DNA from 2 places in the Streptomyces sp. NPDC055103 genome. Region 2 is predicted to be linked to the other one. Evidence: riboswitches for the same ligand, from Rfam matches in the RefSeq annotation. Region 2 holds a riboswitch; the other holds the start of a gene.
The links. Region 2 has a riboswitch for glycine ahead of gcvT (glycine cleavage system aminomethyltransferase GcvT). Riboswitches for the same ligand answer to the same signal wherever they lie in the genome.

Region 1 (8,002 bases), on a different contig from region 2:
GGCCGAGTGGGAGTCCTACGGTCTGATCGCCGAGGTGCGGGGCGGCGGCTACGACGCGGAGGCCGTCACGGTCGCCAGACTTGTCGCGGATCTGGGGAGATTCGGTCTCGAACCCCGGCACCTGCGTGGGGTCAAGGCGGCCGCCGACCGTGAGGCCGGACTCCTCGAACAGCTGGTCGCGCCGCTGCGCCGGCACCGTAATCCGCAGACCAGAGCGCATGCTGAGGCCACCGCGAAGGAGCTCGCCGAGCTCTCCGTGAGGCTGCACGCGGCGTTCGTGCAGACGGCTCTGGGCATCCGGCTTCCGTGATCTTGGACGGGCCCGACTATCCAAACCGGTCGGGCACGTCCTAGGGTTGCTGTGTGAACGAGCTCGACGTTGTGGGTGTCCGGGTGGAAATGCCCTCCAACCAGCCGATCGTGCTCCTGCGGGAAGTGGGAGGCGATCGGTATCTCCCCATCTGGATCGGACCGGGTGAGGCGACCGCGATCGCCTTCGCCCAGCAGGGGATGGCCCCTCCGCGGCCGCTGACGCACGACCTGTTCAAGGACGTGCTGGAGGCCGTAGGCCAGGAGCTCACCGAGGTCCGCATCACGGATCTGCGTGACGGGGTCTTCTACGCCGAACTGGTCTTCGCCAGCGGCGTCGAGGTGAGCGCCCGGCCGTCCGACGCGATAGCACTGGCCCTGCGGACCGGGACGCCGATCTACGGCAGCGACGGTGTGCTGGACGACGCCGGTATCGCGATTCCGGACGAGCAGGAGGACGAGGTGGAGAAGTTCCGCGAGTTTCTCGACCAGATCTCACCGGAGGACTTCGGGACCAACAGTCAGTGAGACGTGCGGCCGGAGGCCGCTTGCGACGCCGTCGTACGGGCCGGTCGTGAAGGCCCGTCGCGCGGGCCGTTCGCGGGGTGCCGTCAGAGCATTCGAGTAGCCTTTCCCCGGGGAGAGACACGGCAAACCACTCTCAGGGTGATTATCACTCGGCGTGCCGAGTGTGGCGATCGTTGACGCACCCCGAGTGACTGCCTACCTTCGTGTGGGCAGGTCAAGGACGGAGGGTCGGCGTGATGAGCAGCGCGGACGGTACGGCAGGGAGCTCGCTCGGACGCGTGTCCGGGGAGTCGGGTCCGTATCCGCTTCACGGCAGTGTGGGCGACTTCGGAACGGACGCGAGTGCCGGCCCGGCGGGTGAGGTGGTGGGCTACCGCGGTCCCACGGCCTGCGCGGCCGCAGGCATCACCTATCGGCAGCTGGACTACTGGGCGCGCACCGGACTCGTGGAGCCGAGCGTGCGCCCCGCGTACGGGTCGGGGACCCAGCGGCTCTACAGCTTCCACGACGTCGTCGTCCTGAAGATCGTCAAGCGCTTCCTCGACACCGGGGTGGCCCTCCAGAACATCCGGGCAGCGGTGCAGCACCTGCGCGCCCGGGGCTTCCGCGATCTGGAGCGGATGACGCTCATGAGCGACGGGGCCACGGTCTACGAGTGCTCCTCGCCCGACGAGGTCGTCGACCTGCTCCAGGGCGGTCAGGGTGTCTTCGGGATCGCCGTCGGCGTCGTCCGGCGGGACGTGGAGGCCGCGCTCTCGCAGCTGCACGGGGAACGGGTCGACACGGGCGAGACGCTCGTGGGGCACAACCCTGGCGACGAGCTGGCCAGGCGGCGGCGCGACAAGGCGGTCTGAGGGGCTGGGGCCCTGAGCTGGGGGCTCTGAGGGGGCTCTGAGGGGTCTTTGAGCGGTGATCGGTCCAATAGGCTGCGGGTGCCTCCTTGTGCCTCTGCGGCTGCGGGGCCGGCTCTGGTGTCTCTGGGGCCGGTGGTTTTCCGGGGTTGGCTGCGGGGCGTTGTCAGTGGCATGAGGCAGCATCGGAAGTGTGAGAGTCGCGCCGACGATCCTGCATCTCGACATGGATGCGTTCTTCGCCGCCGCCGAGCAGGCGGCGAAGCCCAGCCTGCGCGGAAAACCCGTGATCGTCGGCGGCCTCGGGCCGCGCGGCGTGGTCGCCACCTCCTCGTACGAGGCTCGCCGCTTCGGAGTGCACTCGGCCATGCCGATGGGGCAGGCGCGACGGCTCGCGCCGAACGCCGCCTATCTCGTCCCGCGCTTCGCCTTCTACCGGTCGATCAGTGAGCAGGTCATGGAGCTGCTCGGGCGGCTCTCGCCGCTCGTGGAGCCGCTCAGTCTCGATGAGGCGTTCGTGGACCTGGAGGCGGGGCGGCTCGCCGACGACAGCGTGAGCGCGCGGGCCGTCGGCGAGCGGCTGCGGGCCGACATCCTGGCGACGACCGGGCTGACGGGGTCGGTGGGGCTCGCGGGATCGAAGATGATCGCGAAGATCGCCTCCGAGGAGGCCAAGCCGGACGGGCTCGTCCTCATCGAGCCGGGTACCGAGAGAGAGCTCCTCGGGCCCCGGTCGGTCCGGATCCTGCCCGGCGTCGGGCCGGCGACGGGGGAGCACCTGAGGCGGGCCGGGATGACCACGGTCTCCGAGCTGGCCGAGGCGGGCGAGGACGAGCTCGTACGGCTGCTGGGGCGGGCGCATGGGGCCTCGCTGTACCGGATGTCCCTGGGGCACGACGACCGGGCCGTGGTGGCCGAGCGGGACGCCAAATCGGTCTCGGTCGAGGACACCTTCGACGTCGACCTGCACGACCGCGTCCGGATCAGGTCCGAGGTGGAGCGGCTCGCCGAGCGGTGCGTGGGGCGGCTGCGGGCCTCCGGGCACTCGGGGCGGACCATCGTCCTCAAGGTGCGGCGGTACGACTTCTCGACGCTGACCCGGTCCGAGACGCTGCGGGGGCCGACGGACGACCCGGGGGTCGTGCGGGAGGCCGCGGGGCGGCTCCTGGAGGCGGTCGACACGACCGGGGGTGTGCGGCTGCTCGGGGTGGGCGTGAGCGGGCTCGCGGACTACACGCAGGAGGACCTGTTCGCTCAGGCTGAGGAGGAAGAGCGGGCCGCGGTGGCGGAGGAGTCGGCGGGGGGCGGTGTGGGTCCCGGGGGCGGTGGGGATGCCGGTGCCGGTGGTGCCGGTGGTGTTGTGGCGGACGAGGGCGAGTCCGGGGGGTCCGTCGCCGTCGAGCGGCGGTGGGCGCCCGGGCACGATGTGCGGCACGCGGTGCACGGGGCGGGGTGGGTGCAGGGGAGCGGCGTCGGGCGGGTCACGGTGCGGTTCGAGGAGCCGTGGTCGGCACCGGGGCGGGTGCGGACGTTCTTGGTCGACGATCCGGAGCTGGAGCCTTCGGAGCCGTTGCCGCTGGTGCGGGGGGAGTGCCGGGCGGGGACGTGAGGGGGCGGTGTGGGAGGCGGTGCGGGGTGGGGGTGCTGGGTGGGTGTGGGGGTGCGCCCGGCCCTCGGCCGGGCTGGGGTTCCCACCCGCACCACCCGTGCAGCTGGGTGGGCAGAGGTGCGGGTCTTCCCGCAGTGTCTCCCCTCCGCGCCGTCGGCCGCTGCGGCTTGGCACGGCCGTCCGGTGCCCGCCGGCGGCTGACGCCGCCGGACTCGCCGCGTCCTCAGCCCCACCCCGCCCGGGTGGGGTGGGGTGGGGTGGGGTGGGGTGGGGCCGGCTTCGTCCGTGGTTGCTGTCAGGTGGGGCGCGGCGTGCGCCGCTTGTGTCAGCGGGGCGGTGCATCGCCATGGTCGGGTTGAGGGCGGGCCGGAGGTGGCCGGACGGACCTTCGTCCTTGGGCCGGCTGGTCGGTGCTTTGGCTCTGCTGGGTTGAGAGCGGGCCGGACGGACCCTCGTCCTTGTGTCGGCGGGTCGGTGCTTTGCCTCGGCTTGGGTTCAGGGCGGGCCTGACGGACCTTCGTCCGTGGGTCGGCCGGTGGGTGCCTCGGCTGGGTTGAGGGCGGCCGGACGTGGCTGGACGGGGCCCCTGGACTTGTGTCGGCTGTGCCGGCGGGGGTCAGGGGCCGTCCTGGCCTGCCAGGTGGCCGAAGTCGGTGTCCTGGGGGGTCTGGGGCGGTGGCGGAAGCGTGAGGCTGTAGTGGCGGTAGAGCTGGAGTTCCTGCTCCGGGGAGAGGTGGCGGCCCACGCCGAAGTCGGGGGCGTCCTTGATGAGTGCCCGCTCGAACGGGATGTGGAGGCCGTCTTCGAGCAGGTCGCTCGGTTCCAGGGGGACGAAGGCGTCCCGGCTGAACAGGCCGGTGCGGACAGCCGCCCATTCCGGGATGCCGGTCGCGTCGTCCAGGTACACCTCGTCCACGGTTCCGATCTTGTTTCCGTTCCGGTCGAACGCCTTGCGGCCGATCAGGCTGCGCGGATCGATGTCGGTCTGCACGGTCCCTCCAACTGGTCGCAACTGCTCTACACCCCTACGAAAGTGCACAACTGGGATGGCGGCCACTTGAGCGATGGGAGTCGCAACCTCGCTGGTAGGCTGGCTGTGGCTGTCGACCCTGTGCGGGAGAGTCCCCCGGAGAAATCTTCCGGAGGGCGCCGAAGGAGCAAATCCTCCCCGGAATCTCTCAGGCCCCTGTACCGCGCGGACGAGGTCACTCTGGAAAGCAGAGCGGTGTCCGACGGCATGCGCTCTCACCGACGGTGAAAGCCGGCGTGCCGCGAGGCGTGCCGGTGAAACTCTCAGGTTGAGATGACAGAGGGGGAGGCCGTCCGGGTACCCGCGCCGTGGTGCCCCTCGCAGGTCGTGACGACCAGGAGGCCTCCGTACATGACCGCCAACCGCATTCCGCTCTCCGAACTCGAGCAGGGCATCCCGTTCGAGCAGCGGCACATCGGACCCGACGCCGAGGCGCGGGCCAAGATGCTCGCCCAGGTCGGATACGGCTCCCTCGACGAGCTCACCGCCGCCGCGGTGCCGGACGTGATCAAGAACGCCGAGGCGCTCGGTCTGCCGGCCGCGCGCACCGAGGCCCAGGTGCTCGCCGAGCTCCGCACCCTCGCCGACCGCAACCAGGTCCTCGCCCCGATGATCGGCCTCGGGTACTACGGCACCTTCACGCCTCCGGTGATCCTCCGGAACGTGATGGAGAACCCCGCCTGGTACACCGCGTACACGCCGTACCAGCCCGAGATCTCGCAGGGCCGCCTCGAGGCGCTCCTCAACTTCCAGACCATGGTCGCCGACCTGACCGGTCTGCCCACCTCCGGCGCCTCCCTCCTCGACGAGGGCACCGCCGCCGCCGAGGCCATGTCCCTCGCCCGGCGCGTCGGCAAGGTCAAGAACGGTGTCTTCCTCATCGACGCCGACGCCCTGCCGCAGACGATCGCCGTCATCGAGACCCGCGCCGAGCCGACCGGGGTCGAGGTCGTCGTCGCGGATCTGAGCCAGGGGATCCCCGCCGAGATCGCCGAGCGCGGTGTCTTCGGTGTGCTCCTGCAGTACCCGGGTGCCTCCGGCGCCGTGCGGGACATCAAGGCCGTCATCGACCAGGCCCACGAGCTCGGTGCCATCGTCACCGTCGCCGCCGACCTGCTCGCGCTGACCCTGCTCACCTCGCCCGGCGAGCTGGGCGCGGACATCGCCGTCGGTACGACGCAGCGCTTCGGTGTGCCGATGGGCTTCGGCGGTCCGCACGCCGGCTACATGGCCGTCCAGGACAAGCACGCCCGCTCCCTGCCGGGTCGACTGGTAGGTGTTTCCGTCGACGCCGACGGCAACCGCGCGTACCGCCTCGCCCTGCAGACCCGCGAGCAGCACATCCGCCGCGAGAAGGCCACCAGCAACATCTGTACCGCTCAGGTGCTGCTCGCCGTCATGGCCGGGATGTACGCCGTCTACCACGGGCCGGACGGGCTGAAGGGGATCGCGCAGCGGACCCACCGGTACGCCACGATCCTCGCCGCGGGTCTCACCGCCGGTGGCGTCGAGGTCGTACACGGTTCGTACTTCGACACCCTCACCGTCCGCGTCCCCGGCAAGGCCGACGAGGTCGTGGCCGCCGCCCGTGAGGCCGGCGTGAACCTCTACCGCGTCGACGCCGATCTCGTCTCGATCTCCTGCGACGAGACCACCGGGCGCGAGCAGATCGCCGCCGTCTGGGGAGCCTTCGGGGTCGACGGCGACGTCGAGGCCCTGGACGCCGTCGCCGAGGACACGCTGCCCGCCGGGCTGCTGCGCTCCGACGCGTACCTGACCCACCCGGTCTTCCACGCGCACCGCTCCGAGACCTCGATGCTGCGCTACCTGCGCAAGCTGGCGGACCGTGACTACGCGCTCGACCGCGGCATGATCCCGCTCGGCTCCTGCACGATGAAGCTGAACGCGACCACCGAGATGGAGCCGGTGACCTGGCCCGAGTTCGGCCAGATCCACCCCTTCGCCCCGATCGAGCAGGCGCAGGGCTACCTCACGCTCATCACCGAGCTGGAGGAGCGCCTTGCCGAGGTCACCGGATACGACAAGGTGTCGATCCAGCCCAACGCCGGTTCGCAGGGCGAGCTGGCCGGTCTGCTGGCCGTCCGCGCCTACCACCGCGCCAACGGCGACCTCCAGCGCACCGTCTGCCTCATCCCGTCCTCCGCGCACGGCACCAACGCCGCCTCCGCGGTGATGGCCGGCATGAAGGTCGTCGTCGTCAAGACCGCCGACGACGGCGAGGTCGACGTCGTGGACCTGCGCGCCAAGATCGAGCAGTACCGCGACGAGCTGTCCGTGCTGATGATCACCTACCCGTCCACGCACGGCGTCTTCGAGGAGCACGTCGCCGACATCTGCGCCGAGGTCCACGAGGCCGGCGGTCAGGTGTACGTCGACGGTGCCAACCTCAACGCGCTGGTCGGTCTCGCCAAGCCGGGCAAGTTCGGTGGCGACGTCTCGCACCTCAACCTGCACAAGACCTTCTGCATCCCGCACGGCGGCGGTGGCCCCGGTGTCGGTCCGGTCGGTGTGCGTGCGCACCTCGCCCCGTACCTGCCGAACCACCCGCTCCAGCCCGCCGCGGGCCCGGAGACCGGCGTCGGCCCGATCTCGGCGGCCCCGTGGGGCTCCGCCGGCATCCTGCCGATCTCCTGGTCGTACGTGCGCCTGATGGGCGGCGAGGGCCTCAAGCGCGCCACGCAGGTCGCCGTGCTCGCGGCGAACTACATCGCCAAGCGCCTGGAGCCGCACTTCCCGGTGCTCTACACCGGTCCGGCGGGTCTCGTCGCCCACGAGTGCATCGTGGACCTGCGTCCGCTCTCGAAGGAGACGGGCGTCACGGTCGACGACATCGCCAAGCGTCTGATCGACTACGGCTTCCACGCGCCGACGATGTCCTTCCCGGTGGCCGGCACGCTGATGATCGAGCCCACCGAGTCCGAGGACATCACCGAGCTGGACCGTTTCTGCGACACGATGATCGCGATCCGGGCCGAGATCGAGAAGGTCGCGTCGGGCGAGTGGCCCGCCGACGACAACCCGCTGCACAACGCGCCGCACACCGCGGCCGCGCTGGGCGGCGAGTGGGACCACGCGTACACCCGTGACGAGGCGGTCTTCCCGGCCGGCGTCTCGGCCGCCGACAAGTACTGGCCGCCGGTGCGCCGCATCGACGGTGCCTTCGGCGACCGGAACCTGGTCTGCTCCTGCCCGCCGATGGACGAGTACGAGCACTGAGCCACTGGGGGCTGTGGGGCATCGATCCGCCGAGGCGGTGACGTGCTGATGTGCTGAGGTATTGAGCGCGGCCGAGGGCCGGTTCGGAGGATCTTCTCCGGGCCGGCCCTCGGCGTGTGTCTCCCTTGTACGGTGCTCTTCCGCCGCTCAGGCGGCGGTCGTCACCTGTCCCGCCGTCAGCGGCCGGTGCGGGGCGATGATCTGCCCGTCCGGCAGGAGTTCGCCGGTGTCCTCGAAGAGCAGGACGCCGTTGCACAGCAGGCTCCAGCCCTGTTCCGGGTGGTGTGCCATCAGTCGGGCCGCCTCCCGGTCGTTGGAGTCGGCGGTGGGACAGGCAGGCTGGTGCTGGCACATGGGTGGGTTCTTTCGCTGCGTCGTGGTGGATGCCTTGCGGCTCTTCGCGCTCATGGCCGCCCCCGTCGGTCGGTTCGGTTCCGG
Region 2 (8,002 bases):
CGCCCGCCGCGTTCTCCTCGTTCACGGCCATCGCGTAGAGGGTGATCCACTCCATCGCGAGCGCCGCCGGGTCGCCCTCGGAGCGCAGCTTGCGGGCCGTGTTCGCGGCGCGGCGGCGCACCTTCAGGCCGCCGGGCAGGATGCCCTCGCGGGACATGCCGCGCGAGACGCAGGCCTGCATGACCCGCCAGATCTCCAGGAGACCCGCGCGGATCTCCTCCTCGGTGCGCCAGGCCTTCTCGTTCTCCAGCATCATCGAGGAGATGGAGAGGCCGGTCTCCTTGGCGAGCCGCAGCAGCTCGTCACCGGTGCGGAAGGGGTACTTCAGGACGGTGTCGTCCGGGACGATCGGGTTCTCGCCCGCGACCGCGTCCTCGTCGACGACGAAGCCGCCGCCGACGGAGTAGTACGTCTTCTCCAGGACCAGGGCGCCCTCGGCGTCGTACGCGAAGATCGTCATCCCGTTGGCGTGGTACGGGAGCGCCTTGCGGCGGTGCAGGATCAGGTCGGCGTCGAAGTCGAAGGGGATCTCGTGCGCGCCGAGGAGGTTGATCCGGCCGCTCGACTTGATGCGCTCGACCTCGTCGTCCGCCGTCTCGACGTTCACCGTGCGGGGCGAGCTGCCCTCCAGGCCGAGGAGCACCGCCTTGGGGGTGCCGTGGCCGTGGCCGGTCGCGCCCAGGGAGCCGTACAGCTCCGCCCGTATGGCCGCGGTGTGGGCGAGCAGGCCCTCGTTCTTGAGCCGGCGGGCGAACATCCGGGCCGCGCGCATGGGGCCCACCGTGTGGGAGCTCGACGGACCGATGCCGATCGAGAACAGGTCGAAGACCGAGATGGCCACGGAGGGACTCCTTGTGGGGGCTGGACGCCGTTGTCTGCCGGGGTGGTGCAGAACGAGCAGGAAGATCGAAACGGGACGCGACACGGGGTGGGGCACCGCGCTCACCTTTCAGTGTGCGCGATGCCCCAAACGTCCGTACGAACAAAAGGGTACGAAACTACTTCAGGCCGGGGTACAGCGGGTGCTTGTCGGCCAGCGCGGTCACCCGGGCCTTGAGGGCCTCGGCCTGCTCGCTGTCGAAGCCCGGCTTCAGGGTCTCCGCGATGATGTCGGCGACCTCGGTGAAGTCCTCGGTCCCGAAGCCGCGGGTCGCGAGCGCCGGCGTGCCGATGCGCAGACCCGAGGTGACCATCGGCGGACGCGGGTCGTTCGGAACGGCGTTCCGGTTGACCGTGATGCCGACCTCGTGGAGACGGTCCTCGGCCTGCTGGCCGTCGAGCTCGGAGTTCCGCAGGTCGACCAGGACCAGGTGCACGTCCGTGCCGCCGGACAGGACCGAGACACCGTGCGCGGTGACGTCGTCCTGGACCAGACGCTCGGCGAGGATGCGGGCGCCGTCCAGGGTGCGCTGCTGGCGCTCCTTGAAGTCCTCCGAGGCCGCGACCTTGAAGGAGACGGCCTTGGCCGCGATCACGTGCTCCAGCGGGCCGCCCTGGAAACCGGGGAAGACCGAGGAGTTCAGCTTCTTCGCGAACTCCTTCTTCGCGAGGATGATGCCGCCGCGCGGGCCGCCGAGCGTCTTGTGCGTGGTGGAGGTCACCACGTCCGCGTACGGGACCGGGTTCGGGTGCAGACCGGCCGCGACCAGACCCGCGAAGTGGGCCATGTCGACCCACAGGAACGCTTCGACCTCGTCGGCGATCCGGCGGAACTCCGCGAAGTCCAGCTGACGCGGGTAGGCGGACCAGCCCGCGATGATGACCTTCGGGCGGTGCTCCTTGGCGAGGCGCTCGACCTCGGCCATGTCGACCAGACCGGCCTCGTCCACGTGGTACGCGACCACGTTGAACTGCTTGCCGGAGAAGTTCAGGCGCATGCCGTGGGTGAGGTGGCCGCCGTGCGCCAGGTCCAGACCCAGGATCGTGTCGCCCGGCTGGGCGATCGCGAAGAGGGCGGCCTGGTTCGCGGAGGCGCCGGAGTGCGGCTGGACGTTGGCGTACTCGGCGCCGAACAGGTCCTTGACCCGGTCGATCGCGATCTGCTCGGCCACGTCGACGTGCTCGCAGCCGCCGTAGTAGCGGCGGCCCGGGTAGCCCTCGGCGTACTTGTTGGTGAGGACGGAGCCCTGGGCCTCCATGACCGCGACCGGAGCGAAGTTCTCCGAGGCGATCATCTCGAGGGTGGACTGCTGACGAAGGAGCTCGGCGTCGACGGCGGCGGCGACGTCGGGGTCCAGCTCGTGGAGGGGAGTGTTCAGAAGCGACATGAATCGATCCCTAGGGGTCTCGGGCCCGGTCTCAGCCGGCGGAGAACGCGGTGTACTCGTCGGCGGAGAGCAGCTCGTCCGGCTCGCCCGCGACACGTACCTTGAACAGCCAGCCACCCTCGAACGGAGCCGTGTTCACCAGGGACGGGTCGTTCACCACGTCCTCGTTGGCGGCGACGACCTCACCCGTGACGGGGGAGTACAGGTCGCTCACGGACTTCGTCGACTCCAGCTCACCGCAGGTCTCGCCCGCGGTGACGGTCGAGCCGACCTCGGGGAGCTGGGCGTAGACGACGTCACCGAGCGCGTTGGCCGCGAACTCCGTGATGCCGACCGTCGCGACGCCGTCCTCGGCGGCCGACAGCCACTCGTGCTCCTTGGTGTAGCGCAGCTGCTGGGGGTTGCTCATGACCTGATTCTCCTGGATCGGGGGAGTACTGATGGACGTGGGTCTCGCGGGCTGAGACCCGGGGTGGGACGACTGCGTCACTCGGGACGCTTGCCGCGCTACTTCTGGCGCTTGTAGAACGGCAGCGCCACGACCTCGTACGGCTCGTGGGTGCCACGGATGTCCACCCCTACACCCTCGGTGCCGGGCGTGGCGTGCGCCGCGTCGACGTACGCCATGGCAATCGGCTTTCCGAGGGTCGGCGACGGCGCGCCGGAGGTGACCTCGCCGATGACCTCGCCGCCGGCGACGACGGACATCCCGGCGCGCGGGACCCGGCGGCCCTCGGCGACCAGGCCGACGAGCTTGCGCGGCGGGGCGGTCTCGGCGCGCTCGGCGGCCTTCTCGAGCGCCTCGCGGCCGACGAAGCGACCGTCGTTGGTCGTCTTCTCGAACTTGACGACCCGGCCGAGACCGGCGTCGAAGGGGGTGAGGGCGGTGGTCAGCTCGTGGCCGTACAGCGGCATGCCCGCCTCAAGGCGGAGCGTGTCACGGCAGGACAGACCGCAGGGGATCAGGCCGACCGGGGCGCCCGCCTCGGTCAGCGCCTTCCAGACGCCCTCGGCGTGCTCGGGCTTCAGGAACAGCTCGAAGCCGTCCTCGCCGGTGTAGCCGGTACGGGCGATCAGCGCGGGCACGCCCGCGACCGTGCCGGGCAGACCGGCGTAGTACTTCAGCCCGTCCAGGTCGGCGTCGGTGAGCGACTTCAGGATGCCGGGGGACTCCGGGCCCTGGATCGCGATCAGGGCGTACGCGTCGCGGTCGTCGCGGACCTCGGCGTCGAAGCCGGCCGCGCGCTCGGTCAGCGCGTCCAGGACGACCTGCGCGTTGGAGGCGTTGGCGACGACCATGTACTCCTGCTCCTGGAGCCGGTACACGATCAGGTCGTCGAGGATGCCGCCGTCCTCCTGGCAGATCATCGTGTAGCGGGCGCGGCCCACGCCCACCGTGGAGATGTTGCCCACGAGGGCGTGGTCGAGGAGCTCGACGGCCTGCGGACCCGTGACCGTGATCTCACCCATGTGGGAGAGGTCGAAGAGGCCGGCCTTGGTGCGGACGGCGATGTGCTCGTCCCGCTCGCTGGCGTAACGCAGCGGCATGTCCCAGCCCGCGAAGTCGGTCATGGTCGCGCCCAGCGAACGATGCAGTGCGTCGAGGGCGGTCAGACGGGGGGCAGTGCTCATGGGGTGGCTCCCGGATCCCAAGGGCGGTTCGGTGACGAAACACATGACGGGCGAGGACGTCCTCCCCATCTGTCATGGAACCTGAGAGGTTCACCGAGAGCATCTCGTCACCGAGAGGTCGGCTTGCACCTTGGGTGGGGACACGGCAGGGTGTCCCGCTTTTCAGATCTGCCTCATCCACGCGGTACGGGGCCTGAGAGATTCAAGGGAGGGTCTTGCTCCTTCGGCGTCCGGACGCCTGGGGCGGTCCGGAACTCTCCCGCGCGGATTCGAGCGGCCGGTATGAGGTTGTATGGCGACTGAGCGCGCCTGGCGCGCACATCATTGCACGCGGGCTCCGCGTGGCACATCACTTGTATCTCATTACCGCTTCTTTACACTTTATGGGCAAGGGTCTCCCGAGGCCCGGCAGGGGGAGCAGCGATGAGGATCCAGCACACCGGCGCATACGCGCCGGGTACCGGCATACCGTCCCAGCGTGCCCGAGCCCGGACCAGGAGCAGAACGGGCCGCCGCGGCCGGATCCTGCGGGACCTGCGCGAGCGCGGCGGCCGGGGGCCCCGTGTCCTCACCTTCGCCGCCGGCGACCTCGTCGTCGTCTCCGGGCTGCCCGGCAGCGGCAAGTCCACCCTCATGAAGCGCGCCGCCGACGGCCGGGGCATCGACTCCCAGGACGCCCGCGAGCGCTGGGAAGCCCGCATGCCGCGCCTCCTGCCGTACGCGGTCTACCGCCCCCTGGTCCGGTTCGCGCACTACGCCGGGCTGCGCCGCGCCCTGCGCTCCGGCGCCAGCGTCATCGTGCACGACTGCGGCACCCAGTCCTGGGTGCGCGGCTGGCTCGCGCGCGAGGCGAGGCGCCGCGGCGGCGCCCTGCACCTGGTCCTGCTCGACGTCGCCCCGGACACCGCGCGCGACGGCCAGCGCGACCGGGGGCGTGGTGTCTCCGCGTACGCCTTCGCCCGGCACCGGCGGGCCGTCGGGCGGCTCCTGCGGACCGCCGAGTCCGGCAGCCTGCCGCCCGGCTGCGCCTCGGCGACCATCCTCGACCGGGACGCCGCGGACGCCCTGCGGAGGATCGGATTCCGCGACGTGACCTGAGAGCCGCCCTCTCGCTCGTACCCCCTGCTTTTGGCCACAGTGGTGCCAAGGCGGCGTTAGGGTGCTGCGGGGCGGTGCGGGAGGGCGCGCCCCCGCGAGATAGGGGAACAGGGACCGTGGACGTGACGTGGCCGGGCAACGAGCTCGAAGAGGTGCTGGACGCCTCGCTCGGCAACCCCTCCGCAGGGGGCCGACTGGTCGAGGTGCTGGGCCGCAGCCCCGTCTGGGTGCCCCTGCCCAACGGCGGCGGCCCCGACAGCACCGACCTGGATCTCGCCACCATGGAGATCGACGGCGCGGCCTTCGTCCCCGTCTTCAGCTCCGAGCAGCAGTTCCTCGCCTGTGTCGGTGCTCACATGTCCTACACGGTCGCCCCCGCCCGTGACTTCGCCCGCGGCCTGCCCCCGCAGCTCGGCATCGCCGTGAACCCCGGCGGCACGGTCGGCGTCCCGCTGCCCCCGCCCGCCGTCGCCGAACTCTGCCGCGTCGGCCGCACCCCGCTCGACGGCCCCGCCAGCGGCGGCCGCGTCCGGCTCTTCGAGCCCGACTGGCAGGACGACCCCGTCGACTTCCTCGCCGCCGCCTCCGCCGAGTTCGAGGCCACCGGAGTCGTCACCACCGCCCGCCGCGTCCTCGCGAGCGTCGAGGGCACCGAGCCAGCCCTCTTCGTCGGGGTCCAGCTCGCCGCCTGGGACGGCGTCGACCGCAACGCGCCCCTGGACGCCCTGGGCCGCGCCCTCGGCCGCGTCGAGGTCGCCTGGCCGGTCAACCTCATCCTGCTCGACATGGCGCAGGACCCGGTCGGCGACTGGATGCTGGAGCGGGTACGCCCCTTCTACCAGCGCGCCGCCGGGTGACCGGCACCCTGTTTAAGCTGAACTGAATCGGTAGCCGGACAGAGGACGTCCGGGCGGACGTGGTGAACGGAAGAGGGGCGGGACCCAGGGTGAGCGCGTCAGGCACCGCTGCGACCGGTCAGGTCGAGCACATGCTGCGCCAGGTGGCACCCGGACGCTACGACGCGTACGAGCGGCTGCTGCACGCCCTGGCCGACGGCGAGGTCTGGATGCTGCTCTGGCAGGGCTCGCCCGGCTCCCCCGACGCCCAGTACGGGAACATGGAGGTCGACGGCTTCGGCTACGCGCCCTGCGTCACCTCCGCCCAGGAGCTCGCCGCCTCCGGCTGGCACCGCGCCCACGAGCTCGTCACCGGCCGCGAGATGGCCCGCGCCCTCTACCCCGACCGCTGGGGGATCTGGCTCAATCCGCACGCTCCCGGCGGCGGTGTAGGCATCCCCTGGGCCGATCTGCGCCGCATCGCCACCGGCCTCGACCGGATGCCCGCGGGACCGCTGCGCGTCAGCGAACCCGCCCTGGAGATCCCGCAGTTCTACGCCCTGCTCACCCAGAACGCGCACCGCACCCCGGCCGTCCGGTCGCTGCGCCGCGGCTGGGTGCAGCCCGCGCTCGGCTCCCCGTACCTCGCCGTCGGACTCGACCTGTACGACACCTCCGCGGCCGCCGTCGACTCCGTCCGCGCGATGATGCGCCAGTCGATCTCCGCCGTGCCCGACGGGCTGCCCGTCTCGACGGTCGCGCTCTCCGACGCGTACGACCCGGTGGCCCTCTGGCTGGGGGCCCACGCGCGCCCCTTCTACGACCGCGAGGCGCACGCCGGACGCGGCTCCGCCGCCGTCCCGGGATACGGCTACCCGCCGCCGGCCCCGTCCGGATACTGAGACGCCACTCGTCCACGCTCGCACCCCAACGGCCTCCGGAGTTCTCTCCGGAGGCCGTCGTTCGCCCTGATACCGCATGCCGAACGCCTAGTTGGGCGACATGTCCGATTGCGGTGAAGAGGACCCGAGATGGTCCGCTCAGGTGATCGCGACGTCCGGATAACGGAAGTCGCAGCACCGCATCACGTTTGAGCAAACATTCCTCGTCAGGGCTGGCGGGTGATCGCAGACGCGTTGAAGACTCCCCGGAACACCGGGCGTTCGGAACCTTTCGAACCGAAGCCCAGCAGGTTGTTCCACCGAGCCGCTACCCGCGGCAGGGCAAGGGCCGGCTACCGGCGGCCGAGAGGGGTCCTCACCACGATGACGGCACCACTGCACGAGACGAGTGCGGGCGAGTCGACCGCCACCGTCGTCGGCGCGCCCGACGCTCCCGGCACTCCGGACAACTCCGGCACCTCCGGCGCCTCCGCCAAGGCGATCCAGGGCCGGTCGCCCTGGCAGATCGCCTGGACCCGCCTCAAGCGCGACAAGCTCGCCCTCGCCGGCGCCTTCGTCGTCCTCTTCCTGATCCTGGTCGCGATCCTCGCCCCGGTCATCGTCGGCCTCCTCGGCCATCCGCCGGACGAGTTCCACGAGGACCAGATCGACCCGCTCTTCGGTACGCCGATCGGGTCGTGGGGCGGCATCAGCTCCGACTTCCTCCTGGGCGTCGAGCCGGTCAACGGTCGCGACGTCTTCAGCCGGATCGTCTACGGCGCCCGGATCTCGCTGCTCGTCGCCTTCCTCGCGGCGGTCTTCGCGGTCGTCCTCGGCACCGTCCTCGGCATCGTCGCGGGCTACTTCGGCGGCTGGATCGACGCGGTCCTCAGCCGGATCATGGACGTCATGCTCGCCTTCCCGCAGCTGCTCTTCACGATCGCCCTGGTCTCGGTCCTGCCGACCGAGTTCCTCGGCCTCGACGGCTCGGGCGTCCGCATCGCGGCGCTCGTCCTCGTGATCGGCTTCTTCGGATGGCCGTACGTCGGCCGCATCGTCCGCGGCCAGACCCTCTCGCTGCGCAACCGCGAGTACGTCGAGGCCGCCCAGAGCCTGGGCGCCGGCCGCTTGTACATCCTGCGCCGCGAGCTGCTGCCCAACCTGATCGCCCCGATCATGGTCTACGCGACCCTCATGATCCCCACCAACATCCTCACCGAGGCCGCGCTCAGCTTCCTCGGTGCGGGAGTGAAGCCGCCCACCGCTTCCTGGGGCCAGATGCTGTCGA

Region 1: it holds a riboswitch for glycine, as region 2 does, so the genes downstream of both, gcvP (aminomethyl-transferring glycine dehydrogenase) here and gcvT (glycine cleavage system aminomethyltransferase GcvT) in region 2, are expected to answer to the same signal.

Annotation. Positions count from the first base shown of each region.
Region 1 is NZ_JBSGTX010000028.1:7,546-15,547, forward strand. It holds gene ftsR (transcriptional regulator FtsR) at 1-310, shown strand, start outside; gene ACWFR1_RS19100 (bifunctional nuclease family protein) at 364-837, shown strand; gene ACWFR1_RS19105 (MerR family transcriptional regulator) at 1,074-1,691, shown strand; gene ACWFR1_RS19110 (DNA polymerase IV) at 1,882-3,297, shown strand; gene ACWFR1_RS19115 (PRC-barrel domain-containing protein) at 3,914-4,288, opposite strand; glycine riboswitch at 4,402-4,501, shown strand; gene gcvP (aminomethyl-transferring glycine dehydrogenase) at 4,679-7,564, shown strand; gene ACWFR1_RS19125 (DUF5999 family protein) at 7,712-7,918, opposite strand.
Region 2 is NZ_JBSGTX010000126.1:2,126-10,127, reverse strand. It holds gene ACWFR1_RS39255 (L-serine ammonia-lyase) at 1-841, opposite strand, end outside; gene glyA (serine hydroxymethyltransferase) at 999-2,267, opposite strand; gene gcvH (glycine cleavage system protein GcvH) at 2,299-2,676, opposite strand; gene gcvT (glycine cleavage system aminomethyltransferase GcvT) at 2,775-3,899, opposite strand; glycine riboswitch at 3,959-4,070, opposite strand; glycine riboswitch at 4,072-4,171, opposite strand; gene ACWFR1_RS39235 (AAA family ATPase) at 4,323-4,997, shown strand; gene ACWFR1_RS39230 (enhanced serine sensitivity protein SseB) at 5,114-5,854, shown strand; gene ACWFR1_RS39225 (enhanced serine sensitivity protein SseB C-terminal domain-containing protein) at 5,944-6,735, shown strand; gene ACWFR1_RS39220 (ABC transporter permease) at 7,099-8,002, shown strand, end outside.